One region of the Streptomyces sp. NPDC020731 genome, then DNA from elsewhere that is predicted to be linked to it. Evidence: riboswitches for the same ligand, from Rfam matches in the RefSeq annotation. Region 1 holds a riboswitch; each other region holds the start of a gene.
What was found. A riboswitch is a leader RNA that binds a small molecule or an ion and turns the genes downstream of it on or off. The one in region 1 is predicted to bind cobalamin.
Positions count from the first base shown of each region.

Region 2: it holds a riboswitch for cobalamin, as region 1 does, so the genes downstream of both, ACH4VX_RS07320 (cobalamin biosynthesis protein) here and ACH4VX_RS19040 (energy-coupling factor ABC transporter permease) in region 1, are expected to answer to the same signal.
Region 3: it holds a riboswitch for cobalamin, as region 1 does, so the genes downstream of both, ACH4VX_RS01695 (prenyltransferase/squalene oxidase repeat-containing protein) here and ACH4VX_RS19040 (energy-coupling factor ABC transporter permease) in region 1, are expected to answer to the same signal.

Region 1 is NZ_JBIRTN010000011.1:150,296-156,352, reverse strand. It holds gene ACH4VX_RS19055 (energy-coupling factor ABC transporter ATP-binding protein) at 1-548, opposite strand, end outside; gene cbiQ (cobalt ECF transporter T component CbiQ) at 545-1,294, opposite strand; gene ACH4VX_RS19045 (energy-coupling factor ABC transporter substrate-binding protein) at 1,301-1,669, opposite strand; gene ACH4VX_RS19040 (energy-coupling factor ABC transporter permease) at 1,666-2,376, opposite strand; cobalamin riboswitch at 2,406-2,589, opposite strand; gene ACH4VX_RS19035 (ABC transporter substrate-binding protein) at 2,798-4,387, shown strand; gene ACH4VX_RS19030 (ABC transporter permease) at 4,408-5,376, shown strand; gene ACH4VX_RS19025 (ABC transporter permease) at 5,382-6,057, shown strand, end outside.
Region 2 is NZ_JBIRTN010000004.1:58,436-64,492, forward strand. It holds gene ACH4VX_RS07295 (hypothetical protein) at 1-491, opposite strand, end outside; gene ACH4VX_RS07300 (alpha/beta hydrolase) at 661-1,788, opposite strand; gene ACH4VX_RS07305 (class II aldolase/adducin family protein) at 1,992-2,699, opposite strand; gene ACH4VX_RS07310 (anion permease) at 2,848-4,092, shown strand; gene ACH4VX_RS07315 (hypothetical protein) at 4,133-4,354, shown strand; cobalamin riboswitch at 4,509-4,647, shown strand; gene ACH4VX_RS07320 (cobalamin biosynthesis protein) at 4,769-5,710, shown strand; gene ACH4VX_RS07325 (cobyric acid synthase) at 5,707-6,057, shown strand, end outside.
Region 3 is NZ_JBIRTN010000001.1:367,533-373,589, reverse strand. It holds gene ACH4VX_RS01705 (TetR family transcriptional regulator) at 1-499, shown strand, start outside; gene ACH4VX_RS01700 (endo-1,4-beta-xylanase) at 727-2,139, shown strand; cobalamin riboswitch at 2,242-2,380, shown strand; gene ACH4VX_RS01695 (prenyltransferase/squalene oxidase repeat-containing protein) at 2,487-3,710, shown strand; gene ACH4VX_RS01690 (SCO2322 family protein) at 3,707-4,345, shown strand; gene ACH4VX_RS01685 (energy-coupling factor transporter transmembrane component T) at 4,335-5,528, shown strand; gene ACH4VX_RS01680 (ABC transporter ATP-binding protein) at 5,525-6,057, shown strand, end outside.

The sequences.
Region 1 (6,057 bases):
GCGAGCAGGCGTTCCTGGCCGTCGGGGTCCAGGCCCGCCGTCGGCTCGTCCAGGATCAGCACGCGGGGCCGCATGGCGACCGCGCCCGCGATCGCCGTCCGCTTGCGCTGCCCGTAGGACAGCAGATGCGTCGGACGGTCGGCGAGGGCGGTGATGTCCAGCGCGGCCAGCGCCTCCGCCACCCGGGCGCGCACCTCCGCGTCGGGCAGGCCGAGGTTCAGCGGCCCGAACGACACGTCCTGGCCGACGGACGCGGCGAACAACTGGTCGTCGGGGTCCTGCACCACCAGTTGCACGGTGGTCCGCAGCGCCGTCAGCCCTTTCCGGTCATACCGCACCGCCCGCCCCTCGACGATCAACTCACCTCCGCCCGGCCGCAGTCCACCGCTCAGCAGCCGCATCAGCGTCGTCTTCCCGCTGCCGTTGCGCCCCAGCAGCGCCAGCGCGCGCCCCTCGCGCACCTCGAAGTCCAGACCGCTGAGCACGGGCGGGCCGTCCTCGTACGCGAACGACGCGCCCCGCAGGGCCACCAGGACGGACTCGCTCACGACAGGGACCTTTCCAGTACGAGGGTGAGGGCGGCCAGCGCCACCAGGAGTGCCACGCTCGCGACCGTGAAGGGGACGGAGACACGGGCCTCGGGCACCAGCACGCGCAGGGTGCCGTCGTAGCCGCGTCCGGCGAGCCCGGTCTGCAGCCGCGCCGCCCGGTCGAAGGACCGGACGAACGCGGTCGCGCCGAGCCCGCCGAGGGACCGCCAGGTCGCCGCGCGGGTGGTGTGCCCGAGCCGGGCCGCCTGCGCCTCCCGGATGCGGCGCACCGAGTCCAGCAGCAGGAAGCTCATCCGGTACGTCACCAGCGCCACGTCCACGAGCGGGGCCGGCACGCCGGCCCGCACCAGGCGCGGCAGCAGATCGGACATCGGGGTGGTGAAGGCGAACAGCAGCACGCCCAGCGAGGCCGCCGACGTGCGCAGCATCAACTCCCCGGCGCGCAGCGGCCCGTCCCCGGCCCAGGACACGAACCCGCCCGGCCCGCCCACCTGCACCAGCAGCGTCAGCGCCCCGGTGACGCAGAAGCCCAGCGGCACCCGGTAGGCCCGCCACAGCCGCCGGCCCGGCACCCCCGCCGGACCGAGCAGCACCGCGAGCGCCGTCACCAGCACCAGGGCAGCGCCCGGCCAGGGCGGCAGCGAGATCGCCAGCACGGTGAGCCCCAGCCCCAGCACGGCCTTGTCCACGGGGTGACGGCGGCGCCAGCGGCTGCTGTGCGCCGCCGCGTCGATCGGCAGCACGTGCCGTCAGACCCGTCGTCGTTCGGAAACGGCTTCGGTCTCCGCGTCCACCTCGGCCCGCAGCCGTTCCAGCGCCCGCGCCTCCCCCTGCCGTCGCCCGCGCCGCACCCCGAAGTAGTACGCGAGGACGCCCGCGCCGAGTGCCGCCTGGAGGGCGAACAGAGCCGACTCGATCTCGCCGGACGGCGGTTCGTACAGCGGCGAGAACCACGGCTCGTAGTCCGGGTCGATCTCGGTGATCGCGGTCTCCGCCTCGGCGTCCGCGCCCGCGAACGGCTCCTCCTTGTGGTCGCCGAGCCCGAACACCAGCGGGATCACGGCGAGCGCGGCCACGAGCACCAGCAACAGCGTGTTGATCTTCGCGTTACGGCTCATCGGGCCACCGCCTCCGTCGAGTCCGCCGGCTTGCGCCCGGCCGCCGACGTCACCAGCACCCCGAGCCGCGTCAGCTCGCCCTTGCTCGACTGCACCAGCATGCGCATCACCAGCACCGTCAGCAGTCCCTCGCTCACCGCGAGCGGGATCTGCGTCACGGCGAAGATGGAGCCGAACTTGCCCAGCGCGCCCAGGAACCCGCTGCCCGGGTCGGGGAAGGCGAGCGCCAGCTGCACGCTCGTCACGCAGTACGTCGACAGGTCGGCGACGAACGCGCCGAAGAACACCGCCACCATCAGCGGCACGTCGTAGCGGCGCAGCAGCTTGTAGATCCCGTACCCGGCCCACGGCCCGACGACGGCCATCGAGAAGACGTTGGCGCCCAGTGTGGTCAGCCCGCCGTGGGCCAGCAGCAGCGCCTGGAACAGCAGGGTGATGGTGCCCAGCACCGCCATGACCGGCGGCCGGAACAGGATCGCGCCGAGCCCCGTGCCGGTGGGGTGGGAGCAACTCCCCGTGACCGACGGCAGTTTCAGCGCGGACAGGACGAACGTGAACGCTCCCGACGCGCCCATCAGCAGTGTGCTCTCGGGATGTTCCCTGACTTCACGGATGAGCGACCGGGCTCCGTGGACGACGAACGGCGCCGACGCGACGCCCCAGGCGACCGCGTGCGCCGGAGGAAGAAAACCCTCGGCAATGTGCATGGCTCAGCAGACCCTCTCCAGCACCTCGTGGATGGTTGACGCGCCTTGGCCGGTCTCCTGGCTGACGGGTACCACCGCCCGTGCTCCGCCTTCCCGGGCCCCGAAGGACCCAGTGGCCGTCCGCGAGGACTGGAGCCGGACTTCCCGATCACAGTGGCGAGGGCCGCACCGGTATCGCACCGATTTCCCGTCACCAAGGCGTGGCGACAGTAGTGCCCGTTCCGGCCCGCTGACAAGCGGCCGCCGGGGGCGCGCGGACGGCGCCCGGCGGCTCGTACCCCGGCGCACACCTGCGCACTTGACACGAGCGGCCCTGCCCAGGGGGCGGGGGAGTGGGGGACCGCCGTCCTGGGCAGTGTCTTCCTGCAATTAATATGCAACAACCATTTTCAGGCAACATGGCACCATGGAGTGAGGCTCGATGACGACCCGACGAATACGAGGGGCCGCCGCCGCGGTCGCGATGGCCGGTGCGGTCGCCGCCTGCTCGGCGCCGGGCGACGGTGCCGCGGACGGCGGGGCGTCCGCCGACTCCGTCGTGATCGGGGTCCCCTCCGAACCGGACACCCTCAGCCCCCTGCTCGGCTACGGCAAGGACGGCAACTCCAAGATCTTCGACGGGCTCCTCGCCCGGGACGCCGGCCTCGAACTGAAGCCCGCGCTGGCGAAGGCCCTTCCCGAGGTCACTGACGACGGCCGCACCTACACGTACACCCTGCGCGACGGCGTGAAGTTCAGCGACGGCGAGCCGCTGACCGCCGACGACGTGGTCTTCACGTACGAAACCGTGCTGGACGACAGGACCAACAACACCGCCAAGAGCGAACTGGACGCCGTCAAGGAGGTCAGGGCCGACGGCGACGACAAGGTCGTCTTCACCCTCGACTACCCCTACGCGGCCTTCGCCGCCCGCACGGTGCTGCCCATCGTCCCCGAGCACATCGCGGGCGGACAGGACCCCAACACCGGTTCCTTCAACACGAAGCCGGTCGGCACCGGACCGTACGTCCTCACCGGCTGGAGCAAGGGTGAAAAGCTCACCTTCGAGGCCAATCCGGACTACTGGGGCGGCACCCCGAAGGTGAAAAAGCTCACCATGGCGATCATCGCCGACGACGACGTCCGCGCCACCCGGCTGCGCTCCGGCGACCTCGACGGCGCGACCCTCCCGCCCAACCTCGCCGCCACGTTCAAGAACGACGACGGCAGGAGGACGTACCGGGCGACGTCGTACGACTTCCGTGCCGTCACCCTCCCCACCGGCGACCCGGTCACCGGCGACACCGCGATCCGCCTCGCCCTGGACCTCGCCGTGGACCGCGAGGCCATGGTCGACAAGATCCTCGACGGCGCCGGCCGCCCCGCCTACGGTCCGCTGCCCCTCGACGACCCCTGGTACGCCAAGGGCATCGACCGCCCCCAGGACCTCGACGAGGCCAAGGACATCCTCGACGAGGCCGGCTGGAGGACCGGCGAGGACGGCACCCGCGCCAAGGACGGCCGCGCCGCCCGCTTCACCCTCTACTACCCCTCCGGCGACAAGGTCCGCCAGGACCACGCCCTCGCCTACGCCTCCGACGCCAAGAAGGCCGGCATCGACGTCAGGGTCGAGAGCGCCACCTGGGAGGTCATCGAGCCCCGGATGAAGCACGACGCCGTCCTCGCAGGCTTCGGCAGCACCGGCGACCCCGACTTCGGCCTCTACACGCTCCTGCACTCCTCCCTCGCCGGCGACGGCTTCAACAACATGGCCCTGTACGACAACCCGGCCGTCGACGAGGCCCTCGACACCGGCCGCCGCAGTCAGGACCCCGAGGACCGCAAGGCCGCCTACGACACCCTCCAGCGCGAACTGGTGAAGAACCCCGGCTACACCTTCCTCACCCACATCGACCACATGTACGTCCTCGCCGACCGCTGGAAGGACCTCACCACCCAGGTCGAACCCCACGAGCACGGCTTCGCCAGCGGTCCCTGGTGGAACGTCGAGGAATGGCAGCCCGACGCATGACCACCCTCCCCTGGGGAGAGATGACCCGGCTCACGGCACGGCGGGCCCTGTTCGCCGTGCCCGTGCTGCTGGTCGTCACCTTCGGCGTGTTCGCCGTCGCCGCCGCCTCCCCCTTCGACCCCGTCAAGGCGTACGCCGGCACCGCCGCGCTCGGCGCCGACCAGGAGACCCTGGACCGGCTGCGGGAGAACCTCGGCGTGGACCGGCCGTTCACCGCCCGCTGGTGGGACTGGCTGACCTCCGCCCTCGGCGGCGACTTCGGCCAGTCCACCGTCATGCGCCAGCCCGTGGCCGAGGTGATCGGCGAACGCCTCGTCTGGTCGGCCCTGTTGTGCGCCGTCGCGTTCGCCGTCGCCGTCCTGCTCGGCACCGTCCTCGGCGTCCTCGCCGCCCGCCGCCCCGGCTCCCTCCTCGACCGTACGGTCACCTCCCTCGCGTACACCCTGGAGGCCGCCCCGGTCTTCTGGATCGCCCTGCTCGCCGTCTGGCTGTTCGCCCTCGACCTGGACGTCCTCCCGGCCGGCGGCCTCACCGACACCGGCAGCGACCGGGTCACCTTCGGCCAGGTCACCAGCCACCTGATCCTGCCCGCCGGTGTCCTCGCCGTCTCCCAGCTGCCCTGGTTCACGCTCTACGTCCGTCAGGGCGTCGGCGACGCCCTCGCGGAGGACCCCGTGCGCGGCGCCAGGGCCCGCGGTCTGAGCGAACGCACCGTCCTGCTCGGCCACGCCCTGCGCTCCGGACTGCTGCCCGTGCTCACCCTGATCGGCTCCCGCGTCCCCGAACTCATCACCGGTGCCCTGCTGGTGGAGACCGTGTTCAGCTGGCCGGGCATCGCCGCGGCCACCGTGGAGGCGGCCACCTCCGTCGACTTCCCGCTGCTGGCCGCGCTGACCACCCTCGCCACCGCCGCCGTTCTCGCCGGAAACCTCCTCGCCGACCTGCTCTACGGGCTGATCGACCCGAGGGTGAAGCTGAATGAGATGTGACCCCCATGGCTGACACCACCGCTGTGAAGGAGACGGTGTGGCGCGCGCACGGCACCGCCCGCCGCTCCACCCACACCCTGCGCCTGCGCGTCTCCGCGACCCTGGTCGCCGTGACGGCCCTCGCGGTGCTCCTCGTACCGCCGCTGGTCCAGCTCGACCAGCAGGCCGTCGACCTCGCCGCCAAACTCCTGCCGCCCTCTTGGTCCCACCCCTTCGGCACCGACGACGTGGGCCGTGACCTGCTGCTGCGCTGCGTCTACGGCCTGCGGGTGTCGTTGCTGGTGGGTCTGGTGGCCGCCTTCACCGCCACGGTGATCGGCACCGCCGTCGGCGCCACCGCCGGCGCGCTCGGCGGCTGGGTCGACCGCGCGGTCATGCGCCTGGTCGACACCTTCTCCTCCGTACCGCACCTGCTGCTCGGCGTCTTCATCGTCGCCATGTTCCGGCCGGGCGTCTGGCCGGTGGTGATCTCCGTCGGCCTCACCCACTGGCTGTCCACCGCCCGTATCGTCCGCGCCGAGGTCCTCTCGCTGCGCTCCCGTCCCTACATCGACGCGGCCGTCTCCGGTGGCGCCTCCCGGTGGCGGGTCGTCGTGCGGCACCTGCTGCCCGGCGTACTGCCCCAGGCCGGCCTCGCCGCCGTCCTGATGGTGCCGCACGCCATGTGGCACGAGTCGGCCC
Region 2 (6,057 bases), on a different contig from region 1:
GCGGCCTCGTACTCCTCGGGTTCCGGGTGGGCGAGCGACCAGGCGTCGCAGAGGGCGACCCAGCCGCGCAGCACGGCACTGTCGTCGCGGTCCCAGGCGCGCAGCCGCCAGCCCGGGCGGGCGCTGTCGCCGTGCACCTCGATGAGGCCGGCCAGGCGGGCGGTGTCCCAGTCGGCGCGGACCTGAGCGGGGGTCAGGCCCAGAGCACAGGCCGCCCGTTCGGCGGTCGCGTCGGAGAGGGTGGCCTTGCCGTCGGCGGTGGCGCTGTCCCCGCCGGGGCCGAGGGCGGCGTCGGCCCAGCGGGCGACGCGGGCCGCGGCGGCCAGACCGGAGCGTGCCATTCTGGCCAGCTCCGCCGGTGCCGGCGTGCCCTCCGGGGGTCGTGGCGCGGGGCGGCGCGAGCGCCGCTGGTTGACCGCTGTGGGGGCGGCGGCCAGGGGTCGCGGGCGGACGAGTCGGAGCCTGGAGTCGCGCGGGATACGGGACGTCACGGGTGCAGTCTTCCGGTTGACGGTCCGAAAACCCAAACGGAATGCCGACGGGAACGCCCAGGCGGCTCGCGTCTCGGCCCCGGACGCGGTCGGAGGGAGGGATTCAGGCCACTGGTACGGCCTTAAACGGAATCCCCGGCACCGGCTGTCCGGCGCTCCCTCCGCGCGGTCACATCAGGGGCGTGAGGAAGCGCCGCAGCGCCTCTTCGTAGGCCCCCGGGTCGGCGTTCCACATCGCGCCGTGCGGGGCGTCCCTGACGGCGTGCAGGGTGATGGTGTTCGGGTGGTCGGCGGCGAGGCGGCGGGAGAACCGCCAGGGCGCCACCGTGTCGTCGGGGCCGTGGAAGATCTGCGTGGGGACCGCGATCCGGTCCAGGTGGACGGCGCCGGGCCTGCGGTCGCCGTACAGGCCCGTGCGTCCCTGGGCGGCGCGGACCGCGAGCGGCAGCAGCGCGCCCGGGGTGTGCCGGGCCCTGGCGAGGGCGCGCAGGGTCGCCTCCCAGCTGAGCACCGGGGAGTCCAGGACGATACCGGCGACGCGTGCGCGTACCTCGGAGCGGGCGGCGGCGCGCAGCGCCATGGTCGCGCCGGTGGACCAGCCGTACAGGACGACCTGCCGGGCGCCGGAGTCCACGGCGTGGTGGAGCGCCGCGTCGAGATCGCGCCACTCCGTCTCGCCGAGGTGGCTGAGGCCGTCCGGGGAGCGCGGCGCGCCGGGGTCTCCCCGGTGGGCGGGGGCGAGCACCGGGAAGCGGTGGCGGTGCAGGAACTCCATGAGGTTCATGGTGTGTTCCCGGGTGGTGCCGAGGCCGTGGACGGCGATCACCCAGGTGTCCCGGGCACCCGGCACGAACCATGCGGGCAGCGGTCCGAGTTCGCCGGGGATGTCGAGACCGGTGTGGTCCAGGCCGAGGGCGCTGCCCGGGTCGCCGACGTACAGGTTCGGGGTGAGCCAGGCACGGTCGCCGGGCTCCAGGGTGCCGTACGTGACGCGTTCGAGGCGGCGTACGACGGTGTCGGCGGAGTCCGGGGGGCCGGGCAGCACGGGTCCGACGACCGCGTGGAAGCCGTCACCGGCGAGACCGTGACGTCCGGGCCGCAGCGTGGCGAGATCCCTGGTGAGGGCGACCTGGCCGGCGGCGGTGGCGTGGACGGTGAGTCCGGGTTCGGTGGGCAGGGGCCCGCCCGGGGGCGTCCTGAGCGCGGCGTCGCTGGCGAACCGGCCGACGGCCACCGCGGCGGCGCCGGCCCCTATCACGGCGGTGACGGCAGCGGCCGTCGCTCTGGCAGTGCGCACGTTCTCCAGTGTCATGTCGGAACGTGTACCCGGCCAGCGGACACGGCACAGCCGGCCTGCGCCCGCACATCTCCCGTCCGTGGGGCGCGGTCACGCGGGCGTGGGGTCGCCGGGGTGGGGTTCTCGCCCCCGCCGCCCCTCCCCCTCCCGCCCCTGGGGCCTGCGCCCCCGGACCCCCTTCCGGCCCCGAACGGACCTCGCCCTCAATCACCGGACGGGCCGGCGTGTTGCCCGTACCCCCGCAGGCGTTCGCCCGCCTCCGTCAGTTGTTCCGGGGTCAGCAGGTGCGGGGACAGGCCGGGGACCGAGGACGCGGTCAGCCAGAGGCGGCACATCCATTCCAGCTGGGCCGTGCGGTCGTAGGCCCGGGTGAGGGTCGTGCCGTGGGTGACGGTGCCGTGGTTCCGCAGGAGGCAGCCGGTGCGGCCGTCGAGGGCGCGGAGCATGTTCTCGGCCAGTTCGTCCGTGCCGTACGTCGCGTAGCGGGCGACCCGGACGGGCCCGCCGAGCGCCGCCGCCATGTAGTGGATCAGCGGCAGCTCGTCGACGAGCGTGGAGACGGCCGTCGCGTGCACCGCGTGCGTGTGCACGACGGCGCGCGCCCCGGTCGTCCGGTACACGGCCAGATGCATGGGCAGCTCGCTGGTGGGGACGAGCGAGCCGAGGACCTGCCGGCCGGTGAGGTCGACGCCCGTCACGTCGTCCGGCGTCAGCCGGTCGTACGGTACTCCCGACGGCGTGACCAGGACGGTCCCGCCGACCCGCACCGAGACGTTGCCGGAGGTGCCGACGACGAGCCCGTCGGCGACGGTCCGGCGCGCGGTCCCGACCAGTTCCGCCCAGGCGTGCGCCTCCTCCTCGCGCACGCGCCTGCCCCGCGCCCCCCGCCCGTCCCACCGCTGCTCAGTCATGCCGTGATCCTGCCAGGCGGCCTCACTCCATCCGGCGGAGCCTCCACCCCCTCTTACGGTCACCACGATGCCCGTTCCAGTTCATCTTCCGTTCATCCTGGTTACTTACGTTCGACCAGCCAATGACCTCGAACGATTGCCTGGGTAAATGGAAAGCTTCTCGCTGATCCTCGCGATTGTGGTGGTAACCGCACTCGCGTTCGATTTCACGAACGGTTTCCACGACACCGCGAACGCGATGGCAACGACCATTTCGACCGGTGCACTCAAACCCAAGGTCGCGGTGGCCATGTCCGCCGTGCTGAACCTTGTGGGCGCCTTTCTCTCGGTGGAGGTCGCCAACACGATCTCCAAGGGCCTCGTCGACGAGGCCGGCATCCGTCCCGAGGTCATCTTCGCCGCGTTGGTCGGCGCGATCCTCTGGAACCTCCTGACCTGGCTGGTCGGTCTGCCGTCCAGTTCCTCGCACGCCCTCATGGGCGGCCTGATCGGCGCCGCCGTCGCCTCCGCCGGTCTCGGCGCGGTCCACGGCGACGTCCTCGTCACCAAGGTCCTGCTCCCCGCGATCGCCGCCCCGCTGGTGGCCGGCGTCGCCGCGATGTTCGCCACCCGGCTGACCTACCGCCTGGGCAGGAAGGCCGACGGCAAGGCCTCCGAGAAGGGCTACCGCGCCGGACAGATCGCCTCCGCCGGCCTGGTCTCCCTGGCCCACGGCACCAACGACGCCCAGAAGACGATGGGCATCATCACCCTCGCCCTGGTCGCCGGCGGTGCCGTCACCCCCGACTCCGACCCGCCGCTGTGGGTCATCCTCTCCGCGGGCCTCGCCATCGCGCTCGGCACCTACCTCGGCGGCTGGCGCATCATCCGCACCATGGGCAAGGGCCTGACCGATCTCCAGCCGCAGCAGGGTTTCGCCGCCCAGACCAGCGCCGCGACGGTCATCCTGGCCTCCTCGCACCTCGGCTTCTCCCTCTCCACCACGCATTCCGTTTCCGGTTCCGTGATGGGCGCGGGCCTGGGCCGCAAGGGCGGTGTCGTCCGCTGGTCGACGGCCACCCGGATGTTCATCGCCTGGGGTCTGACGCTGCCGGCGGCGGCCCTGGTCGCGGCGCTCGCCGAGTGGGTCTGCGGCTTCGGCGACTGGGGCACCGCCCTCGTGGCCGTCTTCCTGATCGCCTCCAGTGCCGCGATCTGGAAGCTGTCCCGGCGCGAGGTCGTCGACCACACCAACGTCAACGGCACCGATGCCGCCGACGAGGAGCCGGCCGGTGTGGTCACCGCGGCCATGGCCGCGGTCACCCCGCCTCCCACGGGCACCGTGACCGAGGAGCTCTCGGCCACCATCCCGGCGCCGGCCCTCGCCGACCCGGCGGCCCCGACCACCGTCTGACCGCGACCCGGTAGCCCCGGTACGAAGGAAGAAGAGCACCATGAAGATCGACTGGGCGGCCCTCGGTTCCGTCTTCGGCGTCAGCCTCGTGGTCACCGTGGCCCTGGTGGGCCTGTTCACCCTCGGCATCAACGGCCTGTCCCACCGCGAGCGGGCCGCCGCGCAGGGCCAGTCCGCGGCCCTGGCGGTCACCGGCGCCTACGCCTGCTTCGCGGCGTGCGTGGCGGCGGTGGGGTACGGCATCTATCTGATCATGGCCTGATCACGGGCCACGCCCATACGGACGGGCGGTGCGGGAGCCTCGGCACCCGCACCGCCCGCTCGCCTGTGCGCGCCCCCGCTCGCGGTTCACCCACCGGAGTCCCCCTGTGGGCCTCAGCACACTTCAGCCTCGCAGGTCAACGGCAAGTTGACGGCCCTTCCGGGGCCGTGGTGGACTGCCTCAGCCACTACGGCGGCAGGAGAGGAAGCCGGTGCGATTCCGGCGCGGTCCCGCCACTGTCACCGGGGTGAACACCCCGGGAGCCAGGAACTCTCACCGCCGGTCTCGTCGAACCAGGGCGTGGACACCCTGAGTGAGGACATAACGCCATGCGCGGCTGCCTGCCGAGGTCGACCAGCGACACCCCACCCCGTTCCGGGGCCGCTCCCTCCGGATCCGTCACCGGCTGAACCCATGGGTGCCGATCGCGTGTTCGCGTACGGCGCCGCCGCCGGCCTCCTCGGCGACCTGCTGCTCGGCGATCCCCGCCGGGGGCATCCGGTCGCCGCTTTCGGGCGGGCCGCGGCTGCCGTGGAACGGGTGCTGTGGCGGGACGACCGGGGCCGGGGCGCGGTGCACACCGCCGTGTGCGTCGGCTCGGCCGTCGCCCTGGGAAGCCTCGCCTCCCGCTGTGTACGCTCCTCCCCCGCCGCCTCCGCCGCCCTGACCGGTGTCGCCACCTGGGCCGTCGTCGGCGGGACCTCGCTGGCCCGTGAGGCCCGCGCCGTCGGACGGGCGCTGGAGGCCGGGGACGTCGAGGCGGCCCGGGCACGGCTGCCGCACCTGTGCGGCCGGGACCCGCAGGCGCTGGACGCCGACGGGATCGCCCGCGCGGTGGTCGAGTCCGTCGCCGAGAACACCTCCGACGCCGTGGTGGGCGCCCTGGTGTGGGGCGCCGTCGCCGGGGTGCCGGGCCTCCTCGGGTTCCGGGCCGTCAACACGCTGGACGCGATGGTCGGCCACAAGTCCCCCCGCCACCGCCGCTACGGCTGGGCCTCCGCCCGCCTCGACGACGTCGCCGGGTGGCCCGGGGCGCGGCTGACCGCCGTACTCGCCGCGCTCGCGGGACCGGACCCGCGCGGGGCCGCGCGGGCGTGGCGCGCGGACGCGGCCGGGCATCCGAGCCCCAACGCCGGGCCGGTCGAGGCGTCCTTCGCGGGCGCGCTCGGCGTACGGCTCGGCGGGACCCTCTCCTACGGCGGGCGGGTCGAGCACCGGCCCGTCCTCAACGGCGGCGGGCGCGCCGTCGCCGTGGCCGACATCGACCGGGCGGTACGGCTCTCACGGCGGGTCGGCTGGCTCGCGCTCGGGGTCGGTGCCGCCGCGCGGAGCGTCATGAAGGGACGTGCATCGTGAGCGGTGGAGGGCTGCTGGTCGCCGGGACCACCTCGGACGCCGGCAAGAGCGTGGTGACCGCCGGGATCTGCCGGTGGCTGGTGCGGCAGGGCGTCAAGGTCGCGCCGTTCAAGGCGCAGAACATGTCGCTGAACTCGTTCGTGACGCGGGAGGGTGCGGAGATCGGGCGGGCGCAGGCCATGCAGGCCCAGGCCTGCCGCGTCGAGCCGACGGCGCTGATGAACCCGGTGCTGCTCAAGCCGGGCGGCGAGCGGTCCAGCCAGGTGGTGCTGCTGGGCAAGCCGGTCGGCGAGCTGAGCGCGCGCGGGTACCACGGCGGGCGGCAGCAGCGGCTGCTGGGCACGGTG
Region 3 (6,057 bases), on a different contig from region 1:
GATGCGCGAGGTCGCGGAGTCCTCACAGGTGGCGCTCGGCACGCTGTACCGCTACTTCCCGTCCAAGATCCATCTCCTGGTCGCGACCATGCAGGATCAGCTGGAGACCCTGCACGGCACGCTGCGGAAGAAGCCGCCGGCCGGTGCGACCCCGGCCGAGCGGGTCGCGGAGACCCTGATGCGGGCCTTCCGCGCGCTCCAGCGGGAGCCGCACCTGGCCGACGCGATGGTGCGCGCCCTGACGTTCGCGGACCGCAGCGTGAGCCCGGAGGTCGACCAGGTCTCCCGGCAGACCACGAGGATCATCCTGGACGCCATGGAGCTCACCGATCCCACGCCCGAGCAGCTCTCGGCCGTCCGGGTCATCGAGCACACCTGGCACTCGACCCTGATCACCTGGCTCTCGGGCCGTGCCTCCATCGCCCAGGTCAAGGTCGACATAGAGACGGTGTGCCGCCTGATGGACCTGACGGCCCCGAAGAGCACCGACGATCACTGACGGCCACTGTCGAAACTTTCGCCGCTTTTCCGTTAATGCTGGTAGCGGGCTCCCCCTGTACGGACCCTCACGCGTCGATGACTTCCTCGTGTGCGAATGATTGACCACCTCTCCGGCGACCCGTATCGTCTCCGCAGAAATTCGGAGCCGAGTCCGAAACTTTCGTTCGACCGTACAGCAGCAATCCCGCCCACCCGCAGCACGGGACCCACCGGAGAAGGGATGACATGCGCATGATCGAAAAGCGAACGAGAACGAGAGCCGGAGGCGACGGCCCCGCACGCGGCCGACTGCGCGCCGCCCTCGGCGCCACCACCACCGCCCTGCTCACCGTCACCGCGCTCGCCGCACTCCCCCAGACCACCGCCCACGCCGCCGACACCCTGGGCGCGGCGGCGACCGAGAAGGGCCGCTACTTCGGTGCCGCCGTCGCCGCGAACCACCTCGGCGAGGCGCAGTACGCCGCCACGCTCGACCGCGAGTTCAACTCGGTGACACCCGAGAACGAGATGAAGTGGGACGCCGTCGAGCCGAGCCGCGGCTCCTTCAGCTTCAGCCGCGCCGACCAGATCGTGAACCACGCCCGGAGTCAGGGCATGGACGTCCGCGGCCACACCCTGGTCTGGCACTCCCAGCTGCCGAGCTGGGTCTCCGGACTGGGCGCGACCGACCTCCGGTCGGCCATGAACAACCACATCACCCAGGTCATGACCCACTACAAGGGCGAGATCCACTCCTGGGACGTGGTCAACGAGGCGTTCCAGGACGGAAGCAGCGGCGCCCGGCGCAGCTCGCCCTTCCAGGACAAGCTCGGCAACGGCTTCATCGAGGAGGCCTTCCGCACGGCCCGCGCGACCGACCCGAACGCCAAGCTCTGCTACAACGACTACAACACCGACGGCGTCAACGCGAAGAGCAACGCGGTCTACGCCATGGTCAAGGACTTCAAGTCCCGCGGTGTGCCGATCGACTGCGTCGGCTTCCAGTCCCACTTCAACCCCAACTCCCCCGTCCCCGCCGACTACCGGGCCAACCTCCAGCGCTTCGCCGACCTCGGGGTCGACGTGCAGATCACCGAGCTGGACATCGAGGGCTCGGGCCAGGCCCAGGCCACCGACTACGGCAACGTCGTACGGGCCTGCCTCGCGGTGACGCGATGCACCGGCATCACGGTGTGGGGCATCCCGGACAAGTACTCGTGGCGGTCGAGCGGCACCCCCCTGCTGTTCGACGACAACTACAACAAGAAGCCCGCCTACGACGCGGCCCTGAGCGCCCTGGGTGGCACCACCGACCCCGACGACCCGGACGACCCCGACGACCCGGGCACCCCCGGCGCGGGCTGCACCGCCACCTACACCACGGCGGAGCAGTGGGGCAGCGGGTACAACGGCAAGGTGACGATCACGGCCGGCAGCTCGCCGATCACCGGCTGGAGCGTGAACGTCACCATGACGTCCCCGCAGAAGGTCCTCTCCGTCTGGAACGGCTCACCCACCTGGGACAGCAGCGGCAACGTCATGACGGTGCGCCCCAGTTGGAACGGCCCGCTCGCGGCCGGAGCCTCGACCAGTTTCGGCTTCACCGTGAGCGGCGGCGCCTCGCCCCCGCCGCAGGTCGGCGCCTGCACGGCTTCCTGACCCGGCCCACCCGCACCCGTACTCCCCTTGCCGGGGGTGCGGGTGCGGTGCGCGTCTCCCGGCCGACGTGACCCCGCTCACCGAAGCCACCCCCCGGCCCCTTCCCTACGGGCGGGTAGAGTGTCGGCGTCGTCATCACACCGTACGGGGGGAAGCCGGTGCAATTCCGGCGCTGACCCGCAACCGTAAGCCGCCCCCGAGGCGGTGAGCCGGACTGCCCCGCACGGTTCGTGACCGGCTCACGTGCCCGGCGCTCCGCCGGGCACGGCACCGTCGAGGCATACGGAGCCGAGCCGCCGGGGTGTCCCGCGCTGCCCGGCCCTCCGCAGGGAAGGCACCCGCCGATCATGAATGTTCGCCGCAGCGCAGCGGTCCTGGCCGCCGTCGCCGTGATCGGCGCTGCCACTCCGGCCGCCGCCGACGCCACCCCGTCCCCGGCGCCGTCCACGGCGCTCCCCTCCGCCCTGTACGGCGACAGCGACCCGCAGTACGACGGCGTCTGGCGCCAGTCGCTCGCCCTGCTCGCGCAGCACACGGCCGGCGTCGAGCCGTCGAAGGCGGCCGTCGACTGGCTCACCGGGCAGCAGTGTGCCGACGGCTCCTTCGCCCCGTACCGCGCCGACACCACCAAGGCGTGCGACGCGAAGACGATGGTCGACACCAACCAGACCTCCGCCGCCGTCCAGGCCCTCGCCGCGCTCGGCGGACACGACGACGTCACGAAGAAGGCCGTCGACTGGCTGAAGTCCGCGCAGAACAAGGACGGCGGCTGGGGCTACACGGCGGGCGGCGCCAGCGACACCAACTCCACCTCCGTCGTCATCGGCGCCCTCGCGGCCGCCGGTGAGAAGCCGGCCGAGGTGAAGAAGGACGGCAGGTCCCCCTACGACGCCCTGCTGAAGCTGGCGCTCCCCTGCGAGGGCGACGGCGCGGGCGCCTTCGCCTTCCAGCCTGACAAGAAGGGCGAGCTGGTCGCCAACGCGGACGCGACGGCGGCGGGCGTGCTCGGCTCGCTCGGTGCGGGCCTGGTCGTCGAGCCCGGCGAGGACGGTACCGGGGAAGCGTCGTGCGAGAAGGCAGGCGACCCCGGGCAGGCCGCCGCCAACGGTGCCGCGTACCTCACGGACGCCCTCGCCGAGGACGGCCACCTCACCTCCGCCCTCGCCGGCGCCGAGGACCAGCCCGACTACGGCAACACCGCCGACGCGGTGGTCGCGCTCGCCGCGCAGGGCGCCGGCGAGCAGGCCGGGAAGTCCCTGACCTGGCTGGAGAAGAACGCCGCCGACTGGGCGGCACAGAGCGGCCCCGCCGCCTACGCCCAGTTGATCTTCGCCGCCCACGCGACCGGCGCCGACCCGCGCGACTTCGGCGGCGCGGACCTGGTGAAGCAGCTGGGCGCGACGGGTCCGGCCGCCCCGGAGAAGACGACCGAGGCGAAGAGCGACGAGAAGAACGACAAGGCCGAGTCGGACTCCGGCCTCAGTGTCTGGTGGTTCGTCGGTGTCTGCCTGGTCGCCGGCATCGGCATCGGCTTCCTGATCAGCGGCCGTACGAAGCGGCAGCAGCCGTGATCCGCCGGGCCGCCGTACTGTTCCTGGCCGCGCTCCTGCCCCTGCCGGCGGGCGCGGGCCGGGCGGAGGCCGCCGGCTACCGCTACTGGTCGTTCTGGGAGCAGGACGGCACGGCATGGACGTACGCCAACCAGGGCCCGTCCCTCGCCCGCCCCGCCGACGGCGACGTCCACGGCTTCCGCTTCTCCGTCAGCGAGAACTCGGCCGACGCGGTGAAGCCCCGCGGCACCGCCGACTTCGACACCATCTGCGCGAAGACCCCGGCTGCCGACGGCAGGAAACGCGTGGCCCTGGTCATCGACTTCGGCACCCCCACCGACGCCCCCTCCGGCGAAACCCCGCCGGCCGGCCGCACGGCGTGCGCCCGGGTCCCCGAGGACGCCACCACGGCCGAGGCCCTGGCCTCGGTCGCCAAACCCCTCCGCTACGACACCAACGCCCTGCTGTGCGCGATAGCGGGCTACCCGAAGACGGGCTGCGGGGAACAGGTCTCGGCGGACGAGGCCCCCGTTCCCGCAGAGAAGAAGACCGGGTCGGACGGCTCGGGCCCGTCGATCGGCCTGGTAGCGGGAATCGCCGTGGTGGCCCTCCTCGGAGGAGCAGCGATCTGGCAGGTACGCCGCCGTGCCACGTGAGCGCGGGCAGTCGTGCCGCTCGAGCGGAGCCGAGAGCGGGGGAGGCACCCGGCAAGCGCCGGCAGAGCAACCGACCCCCGGGCACGACCAACGGCACCGCTCCCAACTCCACCCCGGCGCCTGGTGGCTCTGGGCCCTGGCCCTGGGCACCGCGGCCACCCGCACCACCAACCCCCTCCTCCTCACCCTGCTCATCGCCGTCTCCGCCTACGTCGTGGCGGCCCGCCGCCCCCACGCCCCCTGGTCCCGCTCCTACGGCGCGTTCGTCAAACTCGCCCTCGCCGTCCTCCTCATCCGCCTCGCCTTCGCCGTGCTCCTCGGCTCCCCCATCCCCGGCACGCACGTGCTCGTGCACCTCCCCGAAGTCCCCCTCCCCCACTGGGCCCAGGGCATCCGCCTCGGCGGCAAGGTCACCGCCGAGGCCCTCACCTTCGCCCTGTACGACGCCCTCCGTCTGGCCACCCTCCTCATCTGCGTGGGCGCCGCCAACGCCCTCGCCAACCCCTCCCGCCTCCTCAAATCCCTCCCCGGCGCCCTGTACGAACTCGGCGTGGCCGTCGTCGTCGCCCTCACCTTCGCGCCGAACCTCATCGCCGACGTCCAGCGCCTGCGCGCCGCCCGCCGTCTGCGAGGCCGGCACGACAAGGGTGTCCGCGGCCTGCTCCAGGTCGGACTCCCGGTCCTGGAGGGCGCGTTGGAGCGCTCGGTCGCCCTCGCCGCCGCGATGGACGCGCGCGGTTACGGCCGTACCGCCGAGGTGCCTCCCGCCATCCGCCGTACCACCGCCGCCCTCACCCTCGGCGGCCTGCTCGGCGTCTGCGCCGGAACGTACGGACTGCTCACCGCCGCGGGCGGCACCTACGGCCTCCCCGTCCTCCTCGCCGGTGTCACCGCCGCCCTCGCGGGCCTGCGGCTCGGTGGCCGGCGCACCCTGCGCACCCGCTACCGCCCGGACCCCTGGGACACCCGGGCCTGGCTGGTCACGGCGTCCGGAGCCGCCGTGGCCGCCCTCCTGACCCTCGCCGCCTCCCGCGACCCGGCGGCCCTGCACCCCGGCGTGGTCCCGCTCGTCGCACCCACGCTCCCCCTGTGGCCGGCGGCGGCCGTCCTGATCGGCCTGCTCCCCGCCTTCGTCACCCCCGCCCCCGAGCTCATGGACACCCGCAAGGAGCCGACGACGTGATCCGCTTCGAGAACGTGTCGGTGACGTACGACGGAACGGCGGAACCCGCCGTCCACGGCGTCGACTTCGAAGTCCCCGAAGGTGAACTGGTGCTGCTCGTCGGCCCGTCCGGCGTCGGCAAGTCGACGGTGCTGGGCGCGGTGAGCGGCCTGGTCCCGCACTTCACGGGCGGCACGCTGCACGGCAGGGTCACGGTCGCGGGCCGCGACACCCGTACCCACAAGCCGCGCGAACTCGCCGACGTCGTCGGGACGGTGGGCCAGGATCCCCTCTCCCACTTCGTGACGGACACGGTGGAGGACGAACTCGCCTACGGCATGGAGTCGTTGGGCCTCCCTCCGGCCGTGATGCGCCGCAGGGTCGAGGAAACCCTGGACCTCCTCGGCCTCGCCGGCCTCCGCAACCGCCCCATCGCCACCCTCTCCGGCGGCCAGCAGCAACGCGTGGCCATCGGCTCGGTCCTCACCCCGCACCCCCGGGTGCTGGTCCTGGACGAGCCGACCTCCGCACTCGACCCGGCGGCCGCCGA